One region of the Kitasatospora sp. NPDC088160 genome, then DNA from elsewhere that is predicted to be linked to it. Evidence: riboswitches for the same ligand, from Rfam matches in the RefSeq annotation. Region 1 holds a riboswitch; each other region holds the start of a gene.
The links. Region 1 has a riboswitch for cyclic di-AMP ahead of ACIOGZ_RS12435 (LysM peptidoglycan-binding domain-containing M23 family metallopeptidase). Riboswitches for the same ligand answer to the same signal wherever they lie in the genome.
Positions count from the first base shown of each region.

Region 2: another riboswitch for cyclic di-AMP. It lies ahead of ACIOGZ_RS32615 (transglycosylase family protein); the one in region 1 lies ahead of ACIOGZ_RS12435 (LysM peptidoglycan-binding domain-containing M23 family metallopeptidase).
Region 3: another riboswitch for cyclic di-AMP. It lies ahead of ACIOGZ_RS08830 (M23 family metallopeptidase); the one in region 1 lies ahead of ACIOGZ_RS12435 (LysM peptidoglycan-binding domain-containing M23 family metallopeptidase).
Region 4: another riboswitch for cyclic di-AMP. It lies ahead of ACIOGZ_RS01530 (glycoside hydrolase family 16 protein); the one in region 1 lies ahead of ACIOGZ_RS12435 (LysM peptidoglycan-binding domain-containing M23 family metallopeptidase).

Region 1 covers NZ_JBIUSS010000007.1:35,857-39,256, forward strand. Annotated here, with positions in the region: gene ACIOGZ_RS12430 (MFS transporter) at 1-1,488, opposite strand, end outside; cyclic di-AMP (ydaO/yuaA leader) riboswitch at 1,801-1,983, shown strand; gene ACIOGZ_RS12435 (LysM peptidoglycan-binding domain-containing M23 family metallopeptidase) at 1,986-2,942, shown strand; gene ACIOGZ_RS12440 (DUF2470 domain-containing protein) at 3,204-3,400, opposite strand, start outside.
Region 2 covers NZ_JBIUSS010000025.1:7,883-11,282, forward strand. Annotated here, with positions in the region: gene eno (phosphopyruvate hydratase) at 1-437, opposite strand, end outside; gene ACIOGZ_RS32615 (transglycosylase family protein) at 705-1,622, opposite strand; cyclic di-AMP (ydaO/yuaA leader) riboswitch at 1,628-1,795, opposite strand; gene ACIOGZ_RS32620 (cytochrome P450) at 2,006-3,301, opposite strand.
Region 3 covers NZ_JBIUSS010000005.1:21,790-25,189, reverse strand. Annotated here, with positions in the region: gene ACIOGZ_RS08840 (TetR-like C-terminal domain-containing protein) at 1-332, opposite strand, end outside; gene ACIOGZ_RS08835 (alpha/beta fold hydrolase) at 398-1,225, opposite strand; cyclic di-AMP (ydaO/yuaA leader) riboswitch at 1,571-1,729, shown strand; gene ACIOGZ_RS08830 (M23 family metallopeptidase) at 1,742-2,575, shown strand; gene ACIOGZ_RS08825 (hypothetical protein) at 2,636-3,400, opposite strand, start outside.
Region 4 covers NZ_JBIUSS010000001.1:361,742-365,141, forward strand. Annotated here, with positions in the region: gene ACIOGZ_RS01525 (lipase) at 1-1,143, shown strand, start outside; cyclic di-AMP (ydaO/yuaA leader) riboswitch at 1,378-1,544, shown strand; gene ACIOGZ_RS01530 (glycoside hydrolase family 16 protein) at 1,547-2,881, shown strand; gene ACIOGZ_RS01535 (hypothetical protein) at 2,901-3,386, opposite strand.

The DNA.
Region 1 (3,400 bases):
GTCCGTGTGGACGTGGCCCGGGTCGAGCGGCGGGGTGGTGCCGCAGGCCCACTCGCAGTCCGGCTCGGCCACCGGGCGGTCCACCGGCGCGAGCACGTTGCCGCGGACGGTGGCGAAGGCCGTCAGACCGCCGGTGACCAGCAGCCCGGCGCAGATCAGCATCGCGGTGCGGAAGGCCGAGTCCACCGCGGACGGCACCCGGTAGGCGTCGCCGCTCAGCCCGGCGAGCGAGGGCAGCGCGGCGACCGCGAGCAGCCCGGCCGCGCGGGCGGCGGCGTTGTTGACGCCGCTGGCGATGCCCGCGTGCCGGACCTCGACGGCGGCCAGCACCGTCGCCGTCAGCGGCGCGACCAACAGGGTCATCCCGCAGCCCAGCACCGTGACGGCGGGCAGCACGTCCGCCCAGTAGGAGGAGCCGGGGCCGGTGCGCAGCATCAGCAGCACCCCGGCGGCGCACAGCAGCGGACCGACGGTGAGCGGGATCCGGGGGCCGATCCGCTTGCCCAGCCGCCCGGCGCGCGCCGACAGGGTCAGCATCAGCACGGTGATCGGGACCAGGGCGAGGCCGGAGACCAGCGGGGAGAAGCCGGAGACGATCTGCAACTGCACCACCAGCAGGAAGAACACCCCGCTGAACGCCGCGTAGACGCAGAGGGTGACCAGGTTGACGGCGGTGAACAGCCGGGAGGAGAAGAGGCCGAGCGGCAGCATCGGCTCGGCGGCGCGGCGCTCGACCGCGATGAAGGCAGCGCCGAGCAGCAGGCCGATCGCGCCGGTGAGCCAGACCGCGGGGGACAGGCCCTCCCCGGCGGCGGTCAGCGCGTAGGTGATCGCGCCGAGGGCGAGCGCGGCGAGCAGCGCGCCGGGGACGTCGAAGCGGCCGACGGCGCTCTCGTTCCGGCTCTCGGGGACGAACCGGGAGGTGACCGCGACCACGGCGGCCGCGAGCGGAAGGTTCAGCAGGAAGATCCACCGCCAGCCGGGGCCGTCCACCAGCCAGCCGCCGAGGAAGGGGCCGACCGCGGCCGACACCCCGCCGAGGCCCGACCACAGGCCGACCGCCGCCGAGCGGTCGTCCGGGTGGAAGACGGCTTGCAGCATGGCGAGCGAACCGGGGGTGAGCAGCGCCCCGCCGATGCCCTGGACGGCGCGGGCGGCGATCAGCACGTGGATGGTGGGGGCGGCGGCGCAGGCCGCGGAGGCGGCGGCGAACCAGAGCACGCCGATCAGGAAGACCCGGCGCCGGCCGTACCGGTCGCCGAGCGCGCCGCCGAGCAGGATCAGTCCGGCCAGGGTGAGCAGGTAGGCGTTGAGCGTCCACTGCAGGGACGCGAGGGAGGCGCCGAGATCGGTGCCGATGCGGGGCAGCGCGACGTTCACCACGGTGCCGTCGAGCATCGCCATGCTGGAGCCGAGCACCGTCGCGAGGAGGACCCAGCGTCCCCGCGAGGTGCCCAGGCGCAGTGTTCCTGCTTCGGAGGTGGCCACGGGCCGATCCTGCGCCCGTGGGGCGTACGTGACAAGGGTCACCGGGGGGTGTGTCGGTGGGTGCGCGGTGCGTGAGCGGGCGGGTGCGCAGCGGTGGCGGAATCGGCGCAGCGTCGTGGATCAGTGGCGCCGGGTGAATGGATTGTGCACGTACGGTGCAGCCGATCATTCGGAGGGTCACCGCAGCTCGGGGGGTTGTTGCCGGTTCAAGTGATCGACATTGCTTCACCCGAACGGATGGGTTTTAGTTCAGCGACCGCCCGGCCAGTCCGGACGGATCCACCGGGTGGAACGCCGAATCCTGCCGCTGCCCGGTGGCTCGCACCGAACTCTGTACGGCAGGAGCGGGGGACCCACAGGTAAGTCGCCGGACCGGAAACGGCACGCTTTCGCGTACCCGGATCCAGGGCCGGCTAGGGGTGAAGCCGCATGTGCGGCCGGGCAACTCCAGCCCGAACCCGACAGCTCACCTCGCAGGCGTCGGAGAGGAAAATTCCATGCCTGCACAGGCTCGTCGTATCGCCCTGCCCCGCGCCGCCCGCATCGGGATCGCCACCGCCGTCACCGGTGTCTCCTTCGCCCTGCCGCTCGTCACCGCGATGAGCGCCCAGGCCCACCCCGCGCCGGCCGCCGCGGTCACCGCCGCCCCGGCCGCCGCTCCCGCCGACCAGGCCCAGGCCTCGTCGCAGGAGAGCTACCGCGTCGTCAGCGGCGACACCCTGTCCCGGATCGCCGACGCCCAGCACGTCGACGGCGGCTGGCAGGCGCTGTACGACCACAACCGTGAGGTCGTCGGCGGCAACCCGGACCTGATCTTCCCCGGTCAGCGGCTCGTGATCGCCGGCCAGGCCGCCCCGGCCAAGCCCGCTGCCCCGGCGAAGCCCGCCCAGCCGTCCGCCCAGGACGCCGCGCCGGCCACCACCGCCAAGCCGCAGGCCCAGCCGGAGGTCCGGACCGAGGCGGCCAAGCCGTCCGCCCAGCTCCAGGCCCAGCTGCAGACCGCCGCGCCGTCCGCCGTGGTCACCGCCGTGCCGGTCGCCGCCGCTTCGGCCTTCGTCGCCCCGCTGGCCGGCCCGAAGCTGGGCACCGCGTACGGCGTGGCAGGCTCGATGTGGGCCTCCGGCCACCACACCGGCCAGGACTTTGTCGCCTCCACCGGCACCCCGCTGCGCGCCGTCGGCAACGGTGTCGTGGTGAAGGCCGGCAACGGCGGCGCCTACGGCAACGAGGTCGAGATCAAGCTCGCCGACGGCCACTACGCCGAGTACGCGCACCTCTCCTCGATCGGTGTGAAGATCGGTCAGGCCGTCAAGGCCGGACAGCAGATCGGCCTCTCCGGCGCGACCGGCAACGTGACCGGCCCGCACCTGCACTTCGAGATCCGCAACGGCTCGGAGTACGGCTCGGACATCAACCCGGTCGCCTACCTGCGGGCCCACGGCGTCGCGCTCTGACCCGTACCGGATGTGCCGGATCTGCCGGATGAGGAACCACCGCTGCTACGGGGCGAATCGACCGCCCGGGATGGTCATGTCGGGTGACCGCTCGACCGGGTGATCGCCGCAGCAGTGGACATGGGCGCGGGACACGCCCAGGCCGGCCCGGCTCGCGAGACTTCTCTCGCGAGCCGGGCCGGCCGCTGTCGTTTCCGGGCCTTGCCGGCTGCCCCCGAGGCGAAGTGGCGACGAGTCAGGCCGACGGTCTGGCGGGCCGGTTCAGAGCCGGTGGGCGGGCAGCCCGTGCTGGGCGGCGGTCAGCAGCTCGTGCATCCGCTGCCCGAAGTCCTCGGTGTCGGCGGCCGGTTCGGGGAAGACCAGGCGGACGTCGCGGTGGCCGTGCGGGTGGTCCAGGCGCAGGACCAGGCCGTGGCGGTCCAGGGCGAGCGGGCGGACCTCCGGGTGCTGGGCGAGCA
Region 2 (3,400 bases), on a different contig from region 1:
ATCGGAACGGGCAGCACGTGCGCGTTCGGGCCGCCCAGGTAGCGGAACAGCGGCAGGTCGCTGGCCTCGGAGGCGGCGTGCGCCACGGCCAGCGAGACGCCCAGGATCGCGTTGGCGCCGAGCGAGGACTTGTCCGGGGTGGCGTCCAGGTCGAGCATGGCCTGGTCGATCAGGCGCTGCTCGGTGGCGTCGTAGCCGACCAGCTCCGGGCCGATCTGCTCGATGACGGCCAGGACGGCCTTCTCCACGCCCTTGCCGAAGTAGCGGTTCTTGTCACCGTCGCGCAGCTCGAGCGCCTCGAAGGCGCCGGTGGAGGCACCCGACGGGACAGCGGCACGGCCGGTGCTGCCGTCGTCGAGGCCGACCTCGACCTCGACCGTGGGGTTGCCACGCGAGTCGAGGATCTCACGGGCTACGACGACATCGATGGACGGCACGAGGCATCTCCTTGCGGAAGCAGGGTCCGGCTGACGTTGGGTGCTGCCGGCGGGACGATTGCGGAGTCGTTACGACCAGAGCCTAACCGCCCCGGCCCCCGGGGCCGCGCTGGCCTCGGTCCCGTCTCAGCGTGTGGCCCGGCTACCCACCGGTAGTTCACCTGCTTGCCCGATCGAAGCGGGCGAATACGGGGGAATGCGGGCGAAGGGGGACAGGTCCCGTCCCCCTTCGCCCGCAGGGCGCGGGCCGTTCAGGGCCCGGGCCGCTCAGCCGAGGTGCAGCACCTGGCCGGGCATGATCAGGTTGGGGTTGCCGCCGACGGTGCCGCGGTTGCCGTCGTACACCGACTGCCAGCCGCCGGACACGCCCTGGGCGGCGGCGATCGTCGACAGCGTGTCGCCGGCCCGGACGGTGTAGTCGTGACCGCCCTGCGCGGCGGCGGGCTGCGCGGCCGGGGCGGACTGCGCGGGCTGCGCGGCGCGGGGCGCGTACTGCGGCTGGGCGGCGGGCTGGCCCGCGTACTGCTGGTAGACGCTCTGGTGGCTGGTCCAGTACCAGGCGCCGTTGTTCTGGTACCAGTACACCTTCGCGTCGGCGTCCCAGCCGGCCTTGCCGGAGAAGCCCTGGGTCTGCGGCTGCGTCTGCTGCGGGGCCTGCTGGACGGGCTGCTGGGCGGCCGGCTTCGGGGCGGCCTGCTTGACCGGCTGCTGGGCGGGCTTCGGGGCCTGCGCCTGCTGGGTCGGCTTGGCGGCGGACTGCTTGGCGGGCTTGGCGTCCGTGGAGGTGTCCACGGAGGCCGGGGCGCCGCCCTTGCTCAGGCCGGCCTTCTGGGAGCAGACCGGCCAGGCGCCCGGGCCCTGCGAGGCCAGCACCTTCTCGGCGACCGAGATCTGCTGCGCCTTGCTGGCCTGGTTGGCCTGCGGGGCGTAGGAGGTGCCGCCGTACGCCTTCCAGGTGCTGGGCGTGAACTGCAGGCCGCCGGAGAAGCCGTTGCCGGTGTTGATGCTCCAGTTGCCGCCGCTCTCGCACTGGGCGACGGCGTCCCAGGTGGAGGCCGGGGCGGCGGAGGCGCCGGTGGCGGTGAGGAGCGGCATCGCGAGTCCGACGCCGGCCACACCGGCGACGGCGATGGCCTTCTCGGTCTGGGTGCGACGGCGGTGGCGGCCGGTTCCAACGAACAGCATGAAGAGGTCCCTCTCCGCACGCCTGCGAGGTGAGCTGTCGGGTTCGGACCGGGAGGTGGCCCGGCCGCCGAAAGCGGAAACGATTCCGCTCGGGCGGCTTCACCCCAAGCCGTCGGGGAACGGCAACAAACCTGGTTCCCCCGCCCCTGCCCAGGGTCTGGTCGGTTTCCCGTGACGCGGCGGGCAGGATTCGGCGTTCCGCGCACGAGGTCCGCAGCTGCGAACTCCAGGGAGAGTAGACAGATCATCAGACCAATAACAAGCTCATATCACCGATATCACACACAAATTACGGCGCGTGGTCAATCGCCTACCAACGGCGGCGGTATGTCCGGATTAATGCGGGTTCAGGCCTGGCTCCACGGGCCGCCGGAGACATGCCGTCAGCGTGTCGGGGCGTCGGTCGGCGTGCCCGGCGGCGCGTGCGGAGAGCAGGTCTCCGGAGTGAATTCGACCGGGAGTTCCCGCAGGCCACGCATGATCAGGCCGCCCCTCCAGCGCAGGTTCTCCGGGTTTTCCGCGAGCCGCAGGTCCGGCAGCCGGGAAAGCAGCGTGGCCAGTGCGCTCCGCCCCTCCAGGCGGGCCAGCGGGGCGCCGATGCAGTAGTGGATCCCGTGGCCGAAACCCAGGTGCGGATTGTCCGTGCGGGCCAGGTCCAGGGTGTTCTCGTCCGCGAACCTGGCCGGATCGCGATCCGCCGCGGCCAGCACCACCAGCACCGGATCGCCCACCGGGATGTCCACCCCGCCGATCGACAGCGGCCGCGTCGCGAAACGCCACGTCGCCATCTCCACCGGCCCGTCGTAGCGCAGGAGTTCCTCGATCCCGGTCTCCAGCAGCGCCGTCTCGCCGCGCACCACCGACTCCTGCAGCAGCCTGCGCTGCTCCGGGTTGCGCAGCAGCGCGTACGTGCCGTTGCCGATCAGGTTGACGGTCGTCTCGAACCCCGCGAACAGGAGGATGAACGCCATCGCGGCGGCCTCGTTCTCGTTCAGGTGCTCGCCGTGGTCGCTCGCCCGGATCAGGCCCGAGATCAAGTCATCACCCGGATCCGCCCGCTTGCGGTGGATCAGCTCCAGCAGGTACGCCCGCATCCGCTTCACCGCCCGCCCCACGCCGCCGCGTTGGCCGCCGCCGTGCCGGATCATCATCCCGGCCCAGTCCCGGAAGTCGTCCTGGTCCTCGGCCGGCACGCCCAGCAGGTCGCAGATCGCGTAGATGGGGAGCGGGAACGCGAACTCGTGGATCAGGTCCGCCGAACCGCGCTGCGCGAAGCCGTCGATCAGCCGGTCCGTGAGCTGCTGCACCCGCGGCTCGAACTCCGCCACCCGGCGCGGCGTGAACGCCTTCGACACCAGCCGGCGCAGCCGGGTGTGGTCCGGCGGGTCGATGTTCAGCAGATGCGTCATCAAGTCCGCCTGGCGTTCCCCCGGAATTCCCACCCGCCCGGTGCGGTGCGCCTGCTCGCTGTGGTGCGCCGGGTTCTTCGACAGCCGGCCGTCCGCCAGCGCCTGCCGAGCGTCCGCGTAGCGGGTCACCAGCCAGGCCTCCACCCCGCTCGGCAGCGTCGTGCGGTGCACCGGGGCGTGCTCGCGCAACCAGGCGTAGGCGGGGTACGGATCGGTGGCGAACTCCCAGGTGAAGAGCTGCGGGGCGGCGGGATCGGGCTGCACTGGCATGCGTCGACCGTATCCGGTGGGTCGGGGCCGCACCGCCTCCGGCGGACGCGACCGGCGGGGCCGGATCGTCAACACCCGGCGGACGGCCCGCCAACGCTC
Region 3 (3,400 bases), on a different contig from region 1:
TCCGGCTGCGGGGCCTGCGGGAGGGCGTTGTAGCGGTGCGGGTACTCGGTGGCGTACGCGTGGTAGGCGCGCAGGACGGTGTCGACGGCGTCGTCGCCGCTGCGGCCGACGGCGGCCTCGGCGAGCCGGTCGGCGAGTTCCTCGGTGACCCGGACGGCGATGAGCCGCCGCAGTTCGGCGAGGCCGCCGCTGACGTGCTTGTACAGCGACGGGGTGGCGACCCCGGCCCGGGCGGCGACGGCGGCCAGGGTGAGGGCGTCGGCGCCCTGCTCGTCGATGAGGGCGATGGCGTGGTCGACGACCTGCTCGGGGGTGAGTCCTACTCGGGGCATGGTGTGGGCTCTCCGTCGGTGGAAGGCGTACGTGGCGTGGCGGGGCTGACGTGGGCGGGCGGGGCTCAGGCGAGTTCGGCGAGGAAGGGCAGCAGGGCGTCGGCGGTGGCCTGCGGGTTGTCGGCCATCGGGTAGTGCCCGGATCCGTCGATCATGACCTTCCGCGCGTTGAGCGCGATGGCCTGCCGGTCGGCGACGGCTTCCGGCTCGGGGAAGTCGGGGTCCTTGCTGCCCATGATGACGAGCGAGGGGCAGCGCACGGCCGCGGTCCAGCCGACGGGCGCGGAGTCCCCGCTGACGTGTCCGCGGGTGGCGGTCTTGCGGCCGGGGGTGCGCATGGCGGCGACGAGTCCGGCCACGTACGGGTCGAAGTCGGCGGGCTTGGCGCCCGGGTAGGCCAGCTTGCGGTGGTAGAGGCCCCAGAAGGCGGGCGAGTGGACGGTCAGGAAGCCCATGACGCGGAGGGCGCCGCGCATGAGGGCGCCGGGCGGGGGGTTCTCGATGAAGGCGTCGATCAGGGCGATGCCGGCGACCCGCTCGGGGGCGTCGCCGGCGGCCTTGACGACCGTCGCGCCGGTGTAGGAGTTGCCGACCAGGACGGCGCGGTCGATGCCGAGGTGGTCGAGCAGGGCGAGGACGTCGGTGGCGATGGCGGCGGGGGAGTAGTCGTCCCAGATGATCGAGGATTCCCCGAAGCCGCGCAGGTCCATGGTGATGACCCGGCGGCCGGCGGCGGCCAGCAGCGGGCGGAGGTGCCGGTAGGCGGCGCGGGTGTCGAGCATTCCGGGGAGCAGCACGACGGGGGCGCCGTCGCCCTGTCGGGTGTCGTCGTAGGCGAGGCGGCCGCCGGTGACGTCGAGGTACTGGGTGGTGGGGGCGCTGGTGGCGTTCATGGTGGGCCTCCGGAGGGTTGCCGGTGCGGGGCTTCGGCGCTGCCGCCGATAGCCATAAAGCTAAGGCTAATAGCCTTAGCCGTCAAGCCCTCGCGCCCTGCGGAGCGGGGGAGGCTGGCGGGGGGTGCGCGGATGAAGGGCCGTTCGTTGACGTCCGATCACGTGAGGTGGCGTCAACGGTGCTCAAGGGGGTGCAGGGGCGTCCAAGGGGAACAAAACGCCCGTCGTGCCCCGGAGTGCCCCGCCCGTCTCCGGTCGTCCCGGGCGAACGGCTTGGAATCAGGGCCTCCTAGGATTAACGTTTGATAACGCAGCGCGGTCGTCAACGCCGTACCCAGACGGCACCGTGCGCCGTCGCCTAATCCCGCCGACCGGCCTCCGGGCAGGTCAGGGAGCCGGGGAACCACGTTCCTTGGGGTGAATCGGCGGGGCTCCGGCCCGGCCGTAGGAGACCTTCCTGCTCCGAACCCGTCAGCTAACCCGGTAGGCGCGAAGGAAGGAAAGGAGCGCGCCTCCGTGGCGTCGACGCACACTCCGGCACACCCGGCCGGCCTCGCAGCAGGTACCCGGCTCCTCGACCACCCCGGCCCGGACGGCCCCGAGTACGCGGGCCCGGAGGCCGAGACCAACCGGCACCGGATGCCGCGTCAGGTCCGTGGGGCCTCCCCGCTGCTCGGCGTCACCGCCGTCGCCGCCACCCTGGGCGCCACCGGCTTCGCCTCCGCCACCCCGGCCGCCGCCCCCGCCATCGAGACCCCGGACGAGACCCCGGTCGCCCTCTCCGCCGACCCCGGCCTCGCGCTCGCCGCCCGCATCCAGCTGCAGGCCGACAGCCAGCGCACCGCCGCCGAGGAGGACGCCCGCGTCCAGGCCGCGAAGGAGGCGGAGGCCAAGGCCGCCGCGAAGGAGGCCGAGGCCAAGCGGGCCGCCGAGGAGGCCGAGCGGGCCAAGGCCGCCGCCCTCACCCTGCCGGTGCGCGACTACCACCTCACCGCCCACTACGGCCAGAGCGCCCGCTACTGGGCCCACCTGCACACCGGCCTGGACTTCGCCGCGGACACCGGGACCCCCGTCTACGCGGTCGGCCAGGGCACCATCACCTCGGCCGGCTGGTCCGGCTCGTACGGCTACCGGATCGTCGAGACCCTGCCCGACGGCACCGAGATCTGGTACTGCCACCTCTCCTCGATCATCAAGGGCTCCGGCAAGGTCGGCTCCGGCCAGCAGATCGGCAAGGTCGGCGCCACCGGCAACGTCACCGGCGCGCACCTGCACGTGGAGGTCCGCCCCGGTGGCGGCGCCCCCGTCGACCCGGAGACCTGGTTCCAGCAGCGCGGCGTCAACCCCTGACGCACCCGCGAAGCCCCGGCCGCCGGAACCAGAAGGCACCGCGGCCGGGGCTTCGCCGCGTCACTCCTGCGCCGGGTCTGCCAGCCCGGCCAGGTACGCGTCGATCTCCTCCTGCCCCGGCTCCGGCGCGAGGTCCGGGAACTCCTCCACCAGCAGTCGCGGCAGCCCGGGCACCGTCCACTCCCCGTACAGGTCGAGCGCGGCCTCCACCGCCGCCTCCTCGAACGCCCCGAAGTCCCCGGCCAGTTCGTCCGGCATCGGCCGGCCCAGCGCGGTCAGCTCGGCCAGGTTGCGGTAGCTGCGCCGCATCAGGCCCTGCTCCAGCAGCCGGCGCGCGCCGTCGGTGGCCATGCCGACCGAGATCACCCGGGTCGGGCTCCAGCCCTGCTCGTCCACCTCGTCCAGCCAGCCGGTCTGCGCCAGTGCGGCGAACACGGCCAGCCGCTCCTCCTGCGCCAGCTCCCGGAAGCCGGTCAGCCACTCCCGCACCGCCTCCGGATCCGCGACGTCCGCCCCGTACGCGTGCAGCAGCAGCGCGTACAGCCGGGGCCAGGTCACCAGGTCGGCGCGGCGCAGCAGCCCGGCCGCGACCTCGCCCTGCCACTCGGCCTCGGCGTGCAGCCGCTCCTGGCGCTTGGCGTTGAGCCGCTTGGCGGCCCGCTGGTGGTCGGTCAGCAGCCGGACGGCGGCGCCGTACGCCAGCGGGTCCGCCTCCGGTTCGGGTTGGACGTACAGGTAGAGCCGCTCGTACAGCAGGTGCTCCACCGCGTTCGAGGTCAGTTCGGGCCAGCCGTCGTGCATCCTGCCCTCGCCCAGCTCCAGCAG
Region 4 (3,400 bases), on a different contig from region 1:
GCCTTCCCCGCCCCCGGCAACGGCTGGGCCAAGGTCGAGCGCTACCTCGACACCACCCCCGGCTTCCGTACCGAGCAGTACCCGGCCGACGGCCGCGGCGACCAGGACGGCGCCCGCCGGACGTACTTCGGCGGCACCGGCCAGCCCTCCTCCAGCCGCTTCCTGCTGTACTCGGCGACCGGCTGGGACACCGGTAGCCGTCCGACCCCCGTGCTGCTGGTCCACGGCGCCAACGACAACGCCGACCGCGCCTGGGCGAACCCGGGGGAGAGCGGCACCTGCGGTGCCTCCGCCTGCCCGTCCACCGGCCTCGCCCAGTACCTCGCCGGCACCGGCCACCGGGTGTTCGCCATCGGCTTCGCCCACAAACAGGGCGACAACCTGCTCCAGGCGCAGGCCGTCGGCGACGCCGTCGCGCTGATCCGGGCCCGCCTCGGCGTCCCCCAGGTGGACGTGGTGGCCTGGAGCAAGGGCGAGGTCGCCGCCCGGGCGTACGTGTCCTCGGTGCGCCCGTCCTGGGGGCGGGCCTACGCGGGCGACGTGCGCCGCCTGATCACCCTCGGGGGCCCGAACGGCGGGCTCGACTACGTGTACGCGCACGGCTGGTCGTTCGACCTCGCGAGCTGGCCGGCCTGCGGCGGCACCGCCAACGCGCCGTCCCCGCACCTCTACATGACCTGCTACGGCACCTACACGGCGCAGCCCTGCCTCGGCGTGCTGCCCACCGGCGGCTACGACTGCTACCCGGGCCAGCGCCAGCTGCTCGCCCGCTGGGACGGCCGGTACGGGGTGGACGGCACCGCCCAGGACTGGTGGACCACCTACTACGGCGGCCAGGGCTTCTACACCTCCGGCCAGGGCATCCAGGCGGCGATCGACGCCGGTTCGCTGATCGCGCCGCTGCAACAGGCGGGCGTCCCCGCGTCGGTGCGCACCTATCTGCTCGCGGGCGGGTCCGCCGACATCCCGGGCGTGCTCAACGAGAACCGGGGGCCCAGCGACGGCATCGTGTTCACCGCGAGCGCCCTGGACACCACCGGCATCGCGACGATCGGCGGCACCCGGCTGCTCACCGGCCTCAACCACCTGGAACTCGCCTGGGCACCGGAGGCCGAGAGCCAGGTCGACAACTGGCTCGCTTGACCCGTGGACCGCCGATTCGCCGATTCGCCGATTCGTCGTTCGGCAGCTCGACGGCTCCGCTGATCCGTCCCAACTGATCCACCACGCAGCGTCGTTGATCGACACCACTGTGACCTGTGCGACAACCGGCCCGAGCAGGTTGTCCGTTCACGGACGGCCTGCCTAGCCTGCAACCGTCGTCCGCCCTCGCGGACCCCCGCCGCCGGGACGCCGAGTCCTGTCCACCCGCCGGCCGGCAACCGAGCACCACAGCGGACGGGAGCGGGGGAACCAAGGTCAGCGCCCGGCCCGTACGCTCCCGCGTGCGGGCCGTGGCTAGGGGTGAAGCCGCTTCCACCGGCGGCCGGGCTGCCTCAGCCCGAATCCGACAGCTCACCTCGCAGGCGTCGCAGAGGACACTGCCATGCACCAGCCTGCCCGGCGCCGCGCGCCGCGCCACGCCCGCCCCTCCCACCGGGGCCGCAACGCCGCCCTCGCCGTCACCGGAGCGCTCGCCGTCACCGGCGCCGGACTGCTCGGCCTGCCGGCCGTCTCCGGCGCCCAGGCCGCCACCGCCCCGACCGTCACCCAGGACCGGCTCGCCCCGGCGACCATGGTCGCCAACCAGGCCGCCACCGCCTCGCTGACCCTCCACTCCTCGGCCTGCTTCACCGCGAAGACCGTCGGCGTGGGCGTCCGGAACGCGGCCGGTGCGAACCTCGACTTCCCGGGCAACGCCTCCAATGTGCAGATCTGCCCGAGCGGCCTGTCCTTCACCAGCGGCGCACGCGCCCTGCCGGCCGGGACGTACACCCAGTTCGGCTTCTGGCAGGACCTCGGCGGGGCCTGGCACAACCTGGCCTCGCAGCAGCTGGTGGTCTCCAGCACCCCGGCGCCGACTCCGCCCCCGACCCCGACGCCCACCACGAAGCCGACTCCCGCCCCGACCCCGACTCCCGCCCCGACCCCGACGGCGACCCCCACCGCGAAGCCGACCCCGACGAGCAGCCCGAGCCCGAGCAGCCCGAGCGCCACCGCCAGCCCGTCGGCCGGCACCCCCGCATCCCCGGTCGCCGGCAAGTCGCTGACCTGGTCCGACGAGTTCAACGGCCCGATCAGCTGGGGCTCGCGCTGGGTCGGCGACAAGAGCACCGCGTACAAGTACGGCAACCACAACCCGGACGACAACAAGCTCGACCTGCTGAACAAGAACAACGTCAGCGTCGCGAACGGGGTCGCCACCTTCACCGCCGCGCCCGGCACCACCACGCTGGAGAACGGCAAGCAGGCCTGGAACACCGGCTTCCTGACCACCGAGGGCTCCAGCGAGGGCTTCCAGGTCAGGACCGGCGACTACGCCGAGACCCGGGTCAAGCTGCCGTCCGGCTCCGGCGCCTGGCCGGCCTTCTGGACCTGGAAGAACGGCAACGGGGAGGTCGACTCCTTCGAGTACCACCCCGACAACCCGAACCTGCTGGAGCTGACCAACCACGTCAACCCCGGCAACCCCAAGTACTACACCGACGCCGGCGCCGTCGCGAAGGACCAGTGGGTGACCATCGGCACCTATTACGGCGCCACCTCGGTGGACTGGTACGTCAACGGCGCCAAGGTGTTCTCGGACGGCAAGGGCGTCGGCGCCAACTGGTCGGCGTACCTGATCCTCAACCTGTCGGTCGGCGCGGGGAAGTACCACCCGGCGCCGCAGGGCACCGCCCCGATCACCTTCGCCGCCGACTACGTCCGCGTGTACCGGTAGGGCCTTCGGGGCTTCCGGGTCAGGAACCGGGAGCCGTCTCGACCACCGTGATGTCGAACGGCTGCCGGTTGTTCCCCTCGTCCGGGTCGTCCACGCCGCGCACCGCGACCGAGCCGCCGGTGAGCTTGCCGATCCGCAGGTCCGGGGAGAGGTGCACCGGTACCAGCGCGGTCGCGCTGCGCAGCGGGGGCAGTCCGGCCGGGAAGACACAGCGCACCTGTCGGCCGTTGAGCCGTACCTCGCAGTCCTCGGGGAAGTACGGGCCCACTGGGGAGACCCCGGGAGGCAGCGTCACCAGCACGGTGAACGGTGCGGCGGTGGTGTCCGGGCCGCGGTTGGCGATGAAGGCGTGGACGGTGGTGGTGCCGCCGGGCGGGGCGGCGTCCGGGTCGAGCCGGACCACCTCCAGATCGGAGCGGGACGCCGTGGGGGCTGCCGTGTCCACCGCCGGCCGGGGCTCGGGCCGCCGCAGCGCCCAGGACGGGCCGGCGGTCAGCGTCGCCACCGAACAGCCGGCCG